One region of the Arthrobacter sp. MMS18-M83 genome, then DNA from elsewhere that is predicted to be linked to it. Evidence: predicted binding sites of a transcription regulator. Region 1 holds the regulator's gene; the other holds the start of a gene.
What was found. The regulator HrcA, encoded in region 1, represses chaperone genes, less so after heat shock. The targets are predictions, from matches to a motif close to TTNGCACTCGNNNNNNNCGAGTGCNAA.
Positions count from the first base shown of each region.

Region 2: a site for HrcA is predicted at 1,293-1,319, ahead of OW521_RS17280 (FmdB family zinc ribbon protein). Genes of this name have one in related genera too.

Region 1 is NZ_CP113343.1:4,697,181-4,702,596, forward strand. Features, by position in the region: gene dnaJ (molecular chaperone DnaJ) at 1-372, opposite strand, end outside; gene hrcA (heat-inducible transcriptional repressor HrcA) at 433-1,446, opposite strand; gene OW521_RS22180 (DUF3097 domain-containing protein) at 1,662-2,519, shown strand; gene OW521_RS22185 (DUF4870 domain-containing protein) at 2,667-3,080, shown strand; gene hemW (radical SAM family heme chaperone HemW) at 3,146-4,375, opposite strand; gene lepA (translation elongation factor 4) at 4,424-5,416, opposite strand, start outside.
Region 2 is NZ_CP113343.1:3,634,467-3,639,882, reverse strand. Features, by position in the region: gene galU (UTP--glucose-1-phosphate uridylyltransferase GalU) at 1-502, opposite strand, end outside; gene OW521_RS17285 (5-formyltetrahydrofolate cyclo-ligase) at 619-1,224, shown strand; gene OW521_RS17280 (FmdB family zinc ribbon protein) at 1,382-1,636, shown strand; gene cpaB (Flp pilus assembly protein CpaB) at 1,872-2,555, shown strand; gene OW521_RS17270 (hypothetical protein) at 2,576-2,722, opposite strand; gene OW521_RS17265 (AAA family ATPase) at 2,719-5,416, opposite strand, start outside.

The DNA of each region.
Region 1 (5,416 bases):
GCGCAAATCGATGCGGACACTGATCAACGCGTCCTGGCCGCGGCGCATACGTGATGCCGGCCCCTGCATGCCACCGCCACCCCCGCCGAAGAAGGTATCGAAGATGTCCTGGAACGCGAATCCCTGGCCCGCGTAACCGCCACCGAAGCCGTTGTCGGTGCCGTTCTCGTTGCCCGTGGCGTCATACACACGGCGCTTCTGGGGGTCGGAAAGGACCTCGTAGGCGTGGGTCACGGCTTTGAATTCCTCGGCGGCGCCTTCTCCGGGGTTCACATCGGGATGCAGCTTACGTGCGAGCTTGCGATAGGCCTTCTTGATCTCCTCGCCGGTTGCTTCCGGTGAGACGCCCAGAACGTCATAGTGGCTGCTCAAAGTCGGTATCTCTTCCTTGTTGTACTGCGTTTCTTGCGAGACGGTTTCTGGCCGGAGCTGTCAGCCGCCCAGAATGCGGGAAAGGTAGCGTGCGACGGCGCGGACGGCCGCCATGGTGTTGGGATAGTCCATCCGGGTAGGACCAAGAATGCCGATCTTGGCACTGCTGCCCGGACCATAGCCGGTGGCGACCACCGACGCTTCGGAGAGCCCGTCGTAGGGGTTCTCGCGGCCGATGCTCACGGTGACTCCCCGAGGGTCTTCTGCCATGTCCGAGAGCAAGCGCAACATGACCACCTGTTCCTCGAGAGCCTCCAGAACCGGCCCGATGCTGAGCGGGAAATCCACGTTGGAGCGGGCCAGGTTCGCTGTGCCTGCCATGACCATGCGCTCGTCCCGGCTTCTGTCGGCCAGCCTCTCGAGACCATGGGCGAGGACACCGGCAAGGCCTCGAAGCGCTGGTGGGCAGAGGGCAACCACGGACGGCAGGACCTGCGGCATGAGGTCAAGCTGCGAGCCGGCAATGCTCCCAAGGAAACGTGCGCGCAAGGCCATCACATCTTCGTCCGTGGCATCGGCCCCTGCGTGCACCACGCCCTGTTCCACTTTGCCGGTATCGGCGATAAGCACTACCAAGACCTGGCGCGGTGCCAGCAGCACAAACTCAATGTGACGCACGCGGGCGCGGCTAAGGTGCGGGTACTGCACGACGGCGACCTGGTTGGTCAGTTGGGACAGGAGCCGAACGGTGCGCTCAAGGATGTCCTCGACGTCGTCGGGTCCCTCAAGCAGCGAGTGGATGGCCCGGCGCTCGGCGGCTGAAAGCGGTTTGACCTGGGAAATACGGTCGACGAACAGGCGGTAGCCCTTGTCCGTGGGGATTCGGCCGGCACTGGTGTGCGGTGCGGCGATGAGTCCTTCTTCTTCCAAAAGGGCCATGTCGTTGCGGATGGTGGCGCTCGACACTCCCAAATGGTGCCGTTCGACCAAGGCCTTGGATCCGACGGGCTCGCGGGAGTGAACGTAGTCCTCCACGATGGCGCGCAACACTTCAAGCTTGCGTGGTTCGCTCACTGCCCACCTCCATTCAACAGCCAGTGCTGAACAGTTACTACTCAGCGACCTGATATTCAACAATTAGCACTCAACATGCCCAAGTGCTAACAAGTCTAGTATGAGCCACCACGTTGTTAGCATTGGTACCGCTCGCGGCGAACATGATTCCCGCGCGGTCCGGCGGAACGTCCAGGGCCGTCATTGATCCCCTAGCGCAAAGTGGTGTGAAGACAGTGTCTTACAACAATTGGGGCCCGCAAGACCTCTCCTCGCCTGCCAAGCGGCAACTGCCTGAGGTGCCCGTTGAACGCGGAATGGTCCTCGAGGACGTACAGTCCGGTTGGGTCGGGGCTGTGACCAGGGTCGAAAAGGCCGGCGGCATCCACATTGTGGTGCTGGAGGACCGCCGGGGAAAGAACAAGTCGTTCCGGCTCGGCTTCGGATTCCTCCTCGACGGACAACCGGTGAAACTTCTGCCGCCGGCGCCACGCGCCGCCTCCGGAGCGGTTGTCGGGCAAGCGGGCAGGACTGCTTCGGGATCCGTCCGGGTGGCCGGCCAAAGAGCGCAAGTCGCCAAGGCAAGCCGGATCTGGGTGGAAGGAAAACACGACGCCGAACTCGTGGAGAAGGTCTGGGGAGATGACCTTCGGGTGGAGGGAATCGTCGTCGAACCCTTGCATGGCGTTGACGATCTTAAAGCAGCGATTGCCGAGTTCTCTCCCGGCCCGGGCCGCAGGCTCGGAGTCCTGGTGGACCACCTGGTGCCGGATTCGAAAGAGTCGCGGATTGCCGCCGATGCCATGACACTGCCTGGCGCCGCAGGAAACGTCCTGATAGTGGGCCACCCCTATGTGGACGTCTGGCAGGCCATCCGCCCCAAGGTTCTGGGGATCGAGCAATGGCCCACGATCGCCCGCGGGACCGATTGGAAGAGCGGCATCTTGAAGTCGTTCGGTTGGCCGCATGAGACAGCCGAGGACGTCGGGCTAGGCTGGCAGAAGCTTCTCGGCGCCGTCCACAGCTACGCGGACTTGGAGGCCTCCCTGCTGGGACGGGTGGAGGAAGTGATCGATTTCCTGACCGTACCGTGACGGCTCCTTGCAGCTTTCGGTTCGCTTCAGCAGCGGCCCCGGTGCGGTTCCCGCGCCCAGGGTCCGGGAGTTGGTCCACTGATCGCCTGCCGAGCAAGTATTCTGGGACAGCAACACTGCACCGATAGATACTCAAAGGAAGAAACTGTGGCAGACAACGCTCCTGACGATGGGGACGGCGCCTCGGGCCAGTCCCAGTACCACGGCGTTCCTGCCAATGCGCTGCCCTTGACGGCCTCCGAAGACCGTCAATGGGCCACCCTGGCGCACTTCGGCGGGATCCTTGGTTGTGTGCCCTCGCTCCTGATCTACCTGATTTTCCGCGAACGTGGCCCCTTCACGGCACAGGAATCCAAAGAGGCGCTGAACTTCACTTTGCCTCCAACGATTGCCGCAGTGCTCGCCAACATTCTGGTCTTGCTCCCGGTGGTTGGAAACTTGTTCGCAGTCCTGGCCACGGCAATCTGGGTCGCTGTGACGTGCTTCTCCGTGTCTGCCGGCATCCGCGTCAACCACGGGCAGCCGCACCGCTACCGCTTCAACCTGCGCTGGATCAAGTAGCGCTGTTTCCCGGCGCACTAGTGCTTGCGCCCGTGCCCGCGCCAGCTTGTGCTCGCGCCGGCGGGCTACTCCGGGAGGATGCGGCGCACCACGGCGTCGGCCAGTAGCCGCCCCTTGAGCGTCAAAATCAGCCGCCCTTGGAAGGCCGCCGCAGGCTCCACCAGGCCATCGGCAATGAGGCCGGCCACGGCATGGCGGCCCACCTTGTCGAGGGCGTCTACCTGGAGCCCCGTGCCGAGGCGCGCCTCCAGCATGATGCGTTCCACTTCCCGGGTTCCGGCGTCGAGGGTTTCGCGCCCAGCGGCAGGAGAGACGCCCAGACCGAGCCTGTTTGCGTAAGCGGTGGGGTGTTTGACGTTCCACCAGCGGACACCGCCCATGTGGGAATGCGCGCCGGGTCCGATGCCCCACCAATCGTCTCCCCGCCAGTATGCAAGGTTGTGTTTGCATGCCTGTTGGGGTGTGCGGGACCAGTTGCTGACCTCGTACCAGTCGAGCCCGGCGGCGCTGATCAGCTGATCGGCGAGTTCGTATTTGGCGGCGTGGTCGTCGTCGTCGATTCCGGGTACTTCCCCGCGCCGGATCTGGGCAGCCAGCTTGGTGCCTTCCTCCACGATCAACGCGTAGGCGCTGATGTGGTCCGGTTCGTAGGACAAGGCAGTCTCAAGGGAAGTCTGCCAATCGGCCATCGACTCGCCTGGAGTGCCGTAGATCAGGTCGAGGCTCACGGCAAGGCCGGCGTCGCGCGCCCATTGAACCACTAACGGGACCCTGCTGGGCGTGTGGGTACGGTCCAGAACCTTGAGGACGTGCGGGACTGCTGACTGCATGCCGAAGGAGACCCGTGTGAAGCCCGCGTCGGCCAGCAGCTGGAGCGACTCGGGAGTCACCGAGTCCGGGTTCGCTTCAGTGGTGACTTCGGCTCCGGTTTCCAGCCCCCAGTGCCCGACGGCGGCCGTCAGGATGCGTGCCAGGTCTTCAGCGGGCAGCAGGGTCGGCGTGCCTCCGCCGAAGAACACCGTGCTCAAGGGCCGATGCGGCAGTCCGGACGCGCCCATGGCCTTGACTGCGAAGTCAATTTCCGAAATCGCACTCGATGCGTACGCGTCCTGGGATGCGCCGCCCCCAAGCTCGGTGGCGGTATAGGTGTTGAAGTCGCAGTATCCGCAGCGCACGGCACAGAAAGGTATATGGACGTACAGTCCAAACTTGCGTGACTCGACACCGTCAAGCACCTGCGGCGGCAGGAGGCCGTCCGCAGGTGCGGGATCTCCGAGGGGAAGGACGCTAGGCACAGGATCCCCCGCGTGCCTGTCCCGCAGTGTGTTGGGCGAACAGCCCCATTACTTCTTGGCCTTGTCCTTGGATTCGTCGGTGGTAAGGGCTGCGATGAACGCTTCCTGTGGAACCTCCACACGGCCCACCATCTTCATGCGCTTCTTGCCTTCCTTCTGCTTTTCCAGAAGTTTGCGCTTACGGGTGATGTCACCGCCGTAGCATTTGGCAAGGACGTCCTTACGGATGGCGCGGATGCTTTCGCGGGCAATGATGCGCGAGCCGATGGCAGCCTGGATGGGCACCTCGAACTGCTGGCGCGGAATGAGCTCGCGAAGCTTGCCGGTCATCATGACCCCGTAGGCGTAGGCCTTGTCACGGTGGGTGATGGCGCTGAAGGCGTCAACCTGCTCGCCTTGGAGCATGATGTCAACTTTGACCAGATCGGCAACTTGCTCGCCGTCGGCCTTCCAGTCCAACGAACCGTAGCCACGGGTCTTGGACTTAAGGATGTCGAAGAAGTCGAAGACAATTTCGGCAAGCGGCAAGCGGTATCGGATCTCTACACGGTCCTCGGAGAGGTAGTCCATGCCGCCCATGACCCCACGGCGGCTCTGGCACAATTCCATGATGGCGCCGACAAATTCATTGGGCGCCAGGATGGTGGCGGACACCATCGGCTCACGGACCTCCGAGATCTTGCCCGTGGGGTATTCGCTGGGGTTGGTGACGTGAAGGACACGCTTGTCCTCCAGCGTGACCTCATACTCCACGTTCGGAGCGGTCGAGATGAGGTCGAGGTTGTACTCGCGCTCGAGGCGCTCACGGGTGATTTCGAGGTGCAGCAGGCCCAGGAATCCCACGCGGAAACCGAAGCCGAGCGCGGCCGAGGTCTCCGGTTCATAGACGAGTGCGGCGTCGTTGAGCATCAGCTTCTCGAGGGCATCCCGGAGCACCGGATAGTCCGTGCCGTCCAGGGGATACAGGCCCGAGAAGACCATGGGTTTGGCATCGGCATAACCGGCCAGGGATTGCGCAGCGGGCTTGGCCAGGTTGGTCAC
Region 2 (5,416 bases), 1.1 Mb from region 1:
CCTCAATGAGGGCTATGACGGATCCACCGGTCTTGTGCTGGACCTCAATCATGTCGCTGAGGAGAGTGTCCCGCGCATCGATGAGGTCGTCGCCAAGGAGGACTGCGAAAGGTTCGTAGCCGACGTGTTGCTTTGCGCGCAGCACCGCATGGCCCAGGCCTTTGGGATCACCCTGGCGAACATAGTGAATGTCACCGAGGTTGCTAGTAGCCTGAACCGAGTCCAGCTTGACGGTGTCTCCCTTGGCCTCAAGGGTCGCTTCCAAGGCCGGCACGCGGTCGAAGTGGTCCTCCAATGCGCGCTTGTTGCGGCCCGTGATCATGAGGATGTCATTGAGGCCCACGCTCACGGCTTCTTCGACAACATACTGGATGGCCGGCTTGTCGACTACCGGGAGCATCTCCTTGGGCATCGCCTTGGTGACAGGCAGGAATCTGGTACCGAGCCCCGCAACGGGGATAACGGCCTTGCGGACAGCGCTAGCGCAGCTATTGGAAGTCACCGGACTAATCTAACGGAAGGAACTGGACATTAGGCAAAAGTACGCCGATGGAGGAAAGAGGGGCCGACGTTTCCCAACATCCCCGGCGCCAGGCAGACGGAAGAACTGGAGCGAAAGTGACTTTGAAAGACGATATCCGTCAGGGGCACCGCAACCGTCGGCGCGCCCTGACAGTACAGCAGCGCGCCGACGCCGGAATAGGCATTGCCCGCCGTGGCCTCTCATGGGCCGATGCTGTTGCCCACGGGAGACAGGCGACTTTTGCCGCCTATGTGGGGGTGGCAGCCGAACCGCCAACAATGCCCTTGCTCGAAGCGCTCCATGCCGTTGGGCACAGGATTCTTCTTCCGGTCTGTGAACCGGAGCGCCGCCTGAGCTGGGTGTATTGGACCCCGGAGACGACCTTTGCCCGCTCAAGGTATGCCCCCATCGATGAGCCCGTAGGCGAACGATTCGACAGTGACGTCGTCAGGGATGCGGCCGGAATCTTCCTTCCGGCTACTGCAGTCGACGAAGGCGGCAACCGCATTGGCCAGGGCGGCGGATATTACGACCGACTCCTCGACAAGTTGGACGCAACCGGACAGCGTCCCCCGACTATCGCCGTCGTATATGACGATGAGGTCCTGCCGGCAGGCACCATCCCTGCCGAACCTTTCGACAAGCCCGTGCCAGAGGCACTTACCCCCCGGCGCGTCGTCGGGCTAACCCACGCCGACTGAACCGCCCTTCGGGCCCTTTGTTCCTCCACCACATTCCTTGGTGGAGACTCCGATGTCGGATGATAGAATTGGCACTCAGGCCCTTGGACTGCTAATGGATAGAACAATCCGCAAATGCAGCGCAGGACCTGTAGTTCGTCCCGGAGGAGGATTGCCAGTGCCCACATATGCCTATGCCTGCAAAGACTGCGGCCACGCCTTTGACATTGTTCAGGCCTTCACAGACAGCTCCCTGTCTGACTGCCCCGAATGCCAAGGATCCTTGCGCAAGAAATTCAACAGCGTGGGCGTCGTCTTCAAGGGATCGGGCTTCTACCGTACGGACTCCCGGGACTCAAAGGGCAGCGCCGTTTCCGCTGCGCCAGCGGCATCCCCGGCTCCAGCGTCGGTTCCGGCGGCCGCCGCCAGCTGATTTGCGGTTTTCCACTTGATACCGCTTTTCCACATAGCTCATTAAGACCCTGTCACCGGACTACTCGCACGGTTAGCGTGGCAGCATGCCAGCTACCCCGTTTGCATCCCAAGGCCCCCCTTCAGCGGGGTCTTCTTCGATTCCACGCAATAGCCGCCCCGCGCCGGTCACCAGTGCCATCCCTCGCACTATTCTGGCTCTTCCACGGGGAGCCCGCGTCCCTGGCCCCCTCCCGGTGCATTCCAAGCACCACAGGCTGGGCAGCTGGCTGAACCGCAACCGCCGCCTCATGGTGGCACTCCTGCTGTGTGTCGCCGCCGGGATTGTGGTCCACCAGCTGACTCCTGCTTCTGAACAACGGGTGACGGTTCTGGCCGCGGCCAGGGATCTTGCGGCCGGGTCCACCTTGGCAGATTCCGACCTCAAACCTCTTGAAGTTCTTCCCGGAGGAGCTCCCGCCGGAGCACTCACCTCTGGCTTTGAATACAGAGGGAAGCAGCTTGCTTCACCCCTTCAGAAAGGGCAGGTCCCCACGGACGCCCAATTCCTGGGTCCGGGTCTGCTGACCGGCGCCGCGCCGGCAACAGCAGCCGTTCCACTGCGTATGGCCGATCCCGCTTCAATCCAGCTTGTTTCCCCGGGCCAGTTGGTCAACGTTGTGCTCACGGCAGCTGATGGATTTGAAGGGCCTGCCAAGAAATCCGAACTCCTGGCTGCGGCCGTCCCGGTTTTGTGGACGTCGGCAAATGGAGGCAAGGCCAGCCAGTGGCTAGGTACGAACGAGTCCGATGGCCTCGTGGTTGTCGCCGCGAATCCGCAACAGGCAGAAATCCTGGCCGGAGCTTCCACTCGGGGGAAATTGTTCTTTGTCTTGGTCAATCCTGCGGGCACCCGGCAAACCGAAACTCCTCGTGGATAGTCAGGCTCATCGTGGAATGTTCAGCCCCAGTGTGGAGGCCTTTGCTCCTTGAGCCAAGCGTCGTGATCGTAACCGGGCTCGTCACCCCAGCGGCGTGGATCATCCTCGGAGGCTTTCTTGGGCAGGATGCCTTCTCCTGCCGGCTTCGACTCCGGTTCGGGCTTCAATTCCGTCTTCTCCTGCTTGTCCAGCTGTGTGCCGGCCTCCGCTGCATAATCGTCCGCGGGGTATTTGGCCTTTGTGCTCTTTCTTTCCGGCATTGCGCTTCCTTAGGGGATGGCTGGCCCCGGGCGGGGACCTTGCGTACCGGCGAGTTTGGCTGGAGCCGACTCCGTCTGGCTACGCCGTCCCCCTGGCTGTCCGCCTGAGGGCCCAGTTCCAATTGTTCAACATCCATGTCAAGGAATCCATGCTGGACGGCGCCATAGGAGGGCGCGACCGGCTTTTCGAGTCCAAGGTAGGAGCCGATGCGGTCCGCACACGACGAGGGGTCCGTAAATACTTCGATGGTCCACAAAGACATGTACCGCCAGCCGAGGCGCTCCAGGAGCTGGGGCCGGAGCCTGCTGCGCTCCCGGACGCTCATGCGGCGGTATCGTTCCGTGCCGTCGGATTCAATGGCCACCGGCGTTGGCATTTCGGTGTCATCACGGCCGATGGTGTGCACGGGATCGGCCGCCGCGGCGATGTCCAGCGCTCCGTCGTACTGATGCCACACCCGGGCTCCACGAGCACGGAGCCGCTCGCCCAGATCCGCCACCAACGGATCCTCACCGAGCGCCTGCTCGCTGGCCGCTGCCCTGGTTGCCGGCGTCCCCAGATCCGAATTGCCCGAGAGTTCGCGGTCAAGGAGTTCATGGAAATCAACCGCCCCGTGAGCCAATCTGTCCAGGTCCAGGTCCTCCGGACGGAAGCAGCTCAAGACGTGCAAAGATCTGCGCGAGCGGGTCATTGCCAAAGCAAACTTATTGCGGCCACCTTCGACGGACAGGGGACCGAAACTGTGCAGCGCCCGGCCATGCGGAGTACGCCCGAAGCCCAGGGAGAAGATGATGTGGTCGCGGACCAATCCTTGAGCACGCTCCAAATCCACCACGCGGAAGGACTCGGCAGCCGCGTTGAAGAAACCGGACAGGAGAGGATAGTTGGGCAGCTGGAGCCTAATGGCTTCGCCGATCCTTGCAGCATGGCGCAGGCTTGCGGTCACCACGGCGAGAGAGGTGCGGGGCCGAAGTCTGGCGTGTTCAAAAACCAGATCCACCACACGGTTTACTTCGGCTGCGACCGATTCCACACCTTCGTGATCCGAACCGGGCAGGCCGGTGCCGTCCGGGATGTACTCAACCACAACCGAACGGTCCAGCCCCGTTACGGATTGGCCGTCCGGCAGCCGACGCAGGCCGCCGTCGTAGTAATTCTTGCTCAGCTGCAGTACCAGATCTTCATCAACAGCCCGATACACCCAATTCAGTTGCCAAGTCGGCAAGACGCGGGCCAATGCACTGAAGGCACTGTCCACCGTGTCCTGGCTCGTGACGCTTGCCATGGGAGGCTCCACGGCGACGCTAAAGGTGCGGGCATTGGCAATCTTCGCATCACCGAAGGCGATGATTTGTTCGGCCCGGGCGATGGCCGGCAGCACAGCCTGCAAAGACGTGCTCTCGGCATCAAGTATCACCACTGCGTCGAATTTCTGTTCGGCAGGCAAAAGCCCGGTCAGCAGGTACGGGCTGACGGACCACACCGGCACCAGCCGGGAAACCAAGGCCGGCGCCTGGGCGCTGAGCGCCGAGAGAGTAACGCGGCCATCCTTGATCAGATTCCGCAGGAGTTCTGCCTGGCGCGGATGTTCCGCAATTCCAGCGCGCCACATTTCGGCGAGCTTCCAGCGCAGCCGGGCTCCACCGCTTGCAATATGCGCCTGATCCGCCAGGCGGTACTCGGCTTCGAGACGGCGGAGGGAATCTCCGTCGGACATGGCAAGGTAGTCATCACCACTGATCATGGCTTCCAGGGCGGACTGCCACCAGGCAAGCTCCAGTTCCGCACGAACGGATTCGGCAGGGACTTCGCGCTCCGCCAAATCCGCAAGAAGCTCGCCGAGTCCATGCTCGCGCATGTTCTCGACCAGAAGCGTACGTTCCGGCAGAGTCTCGAGAGTTCCCGTATCCGCGACAAGACGTTCAAGACGCTCCATGAGGGCTTCGTAGCGGGTCGCGTGGAGGTCGCCGCCGTCGGCCGTGTGCTTGAGGCAGTCCCCCAGACGGCGGAGATCCCGGTCCAGCTCACGGTACGTGGCGCCCAAGTCCGCGAGCCCGGATGGCACAGCGGGATGGCGTTGGGTGGTGGCATACCCAGCCCAAAGCGCCCGCTGCTCCTGAACAAGCGCCAAGGAACTGTGCAGATCCGCGATGTGGACACCGGGACGGACGTATTCTTTGGCCACGCGACGCAAGCGGGAGCGCTGCATCGACGGCATCTCGAGGCCCTGCTCACGCCGCCATGCGGAGGTGGCAGTAGCCGAGATCAGATCGTGGACCGGCCGGTCAAAGATATCCGGGGTGAACTTATCCAGGCTTTCCCGTACCGCCATCAACAGCTCAAGTTGCGAGCCCCATTCGGCGAAGTTCGCCCCGAGCCGGATTTCAGAGTGCTCCGCAACTTGGTTCATCCGTTCCCGCAGCTTGGGAAGGTGCTCGGCGGCGGTGCCGGCCAGTTGCTGGGCTTCCTCAGTCTCCTTGCGAGTGACCAGGCGCGCTCCATACCAGGGGCTCGACGTCGATGCCTTGCTGAAGCTGCCAAGTTCGGCGGCGCGGCGCAGCCTTGCGGCCAGCTCAGCGCGGTCTTTGATGTTGTCCAGG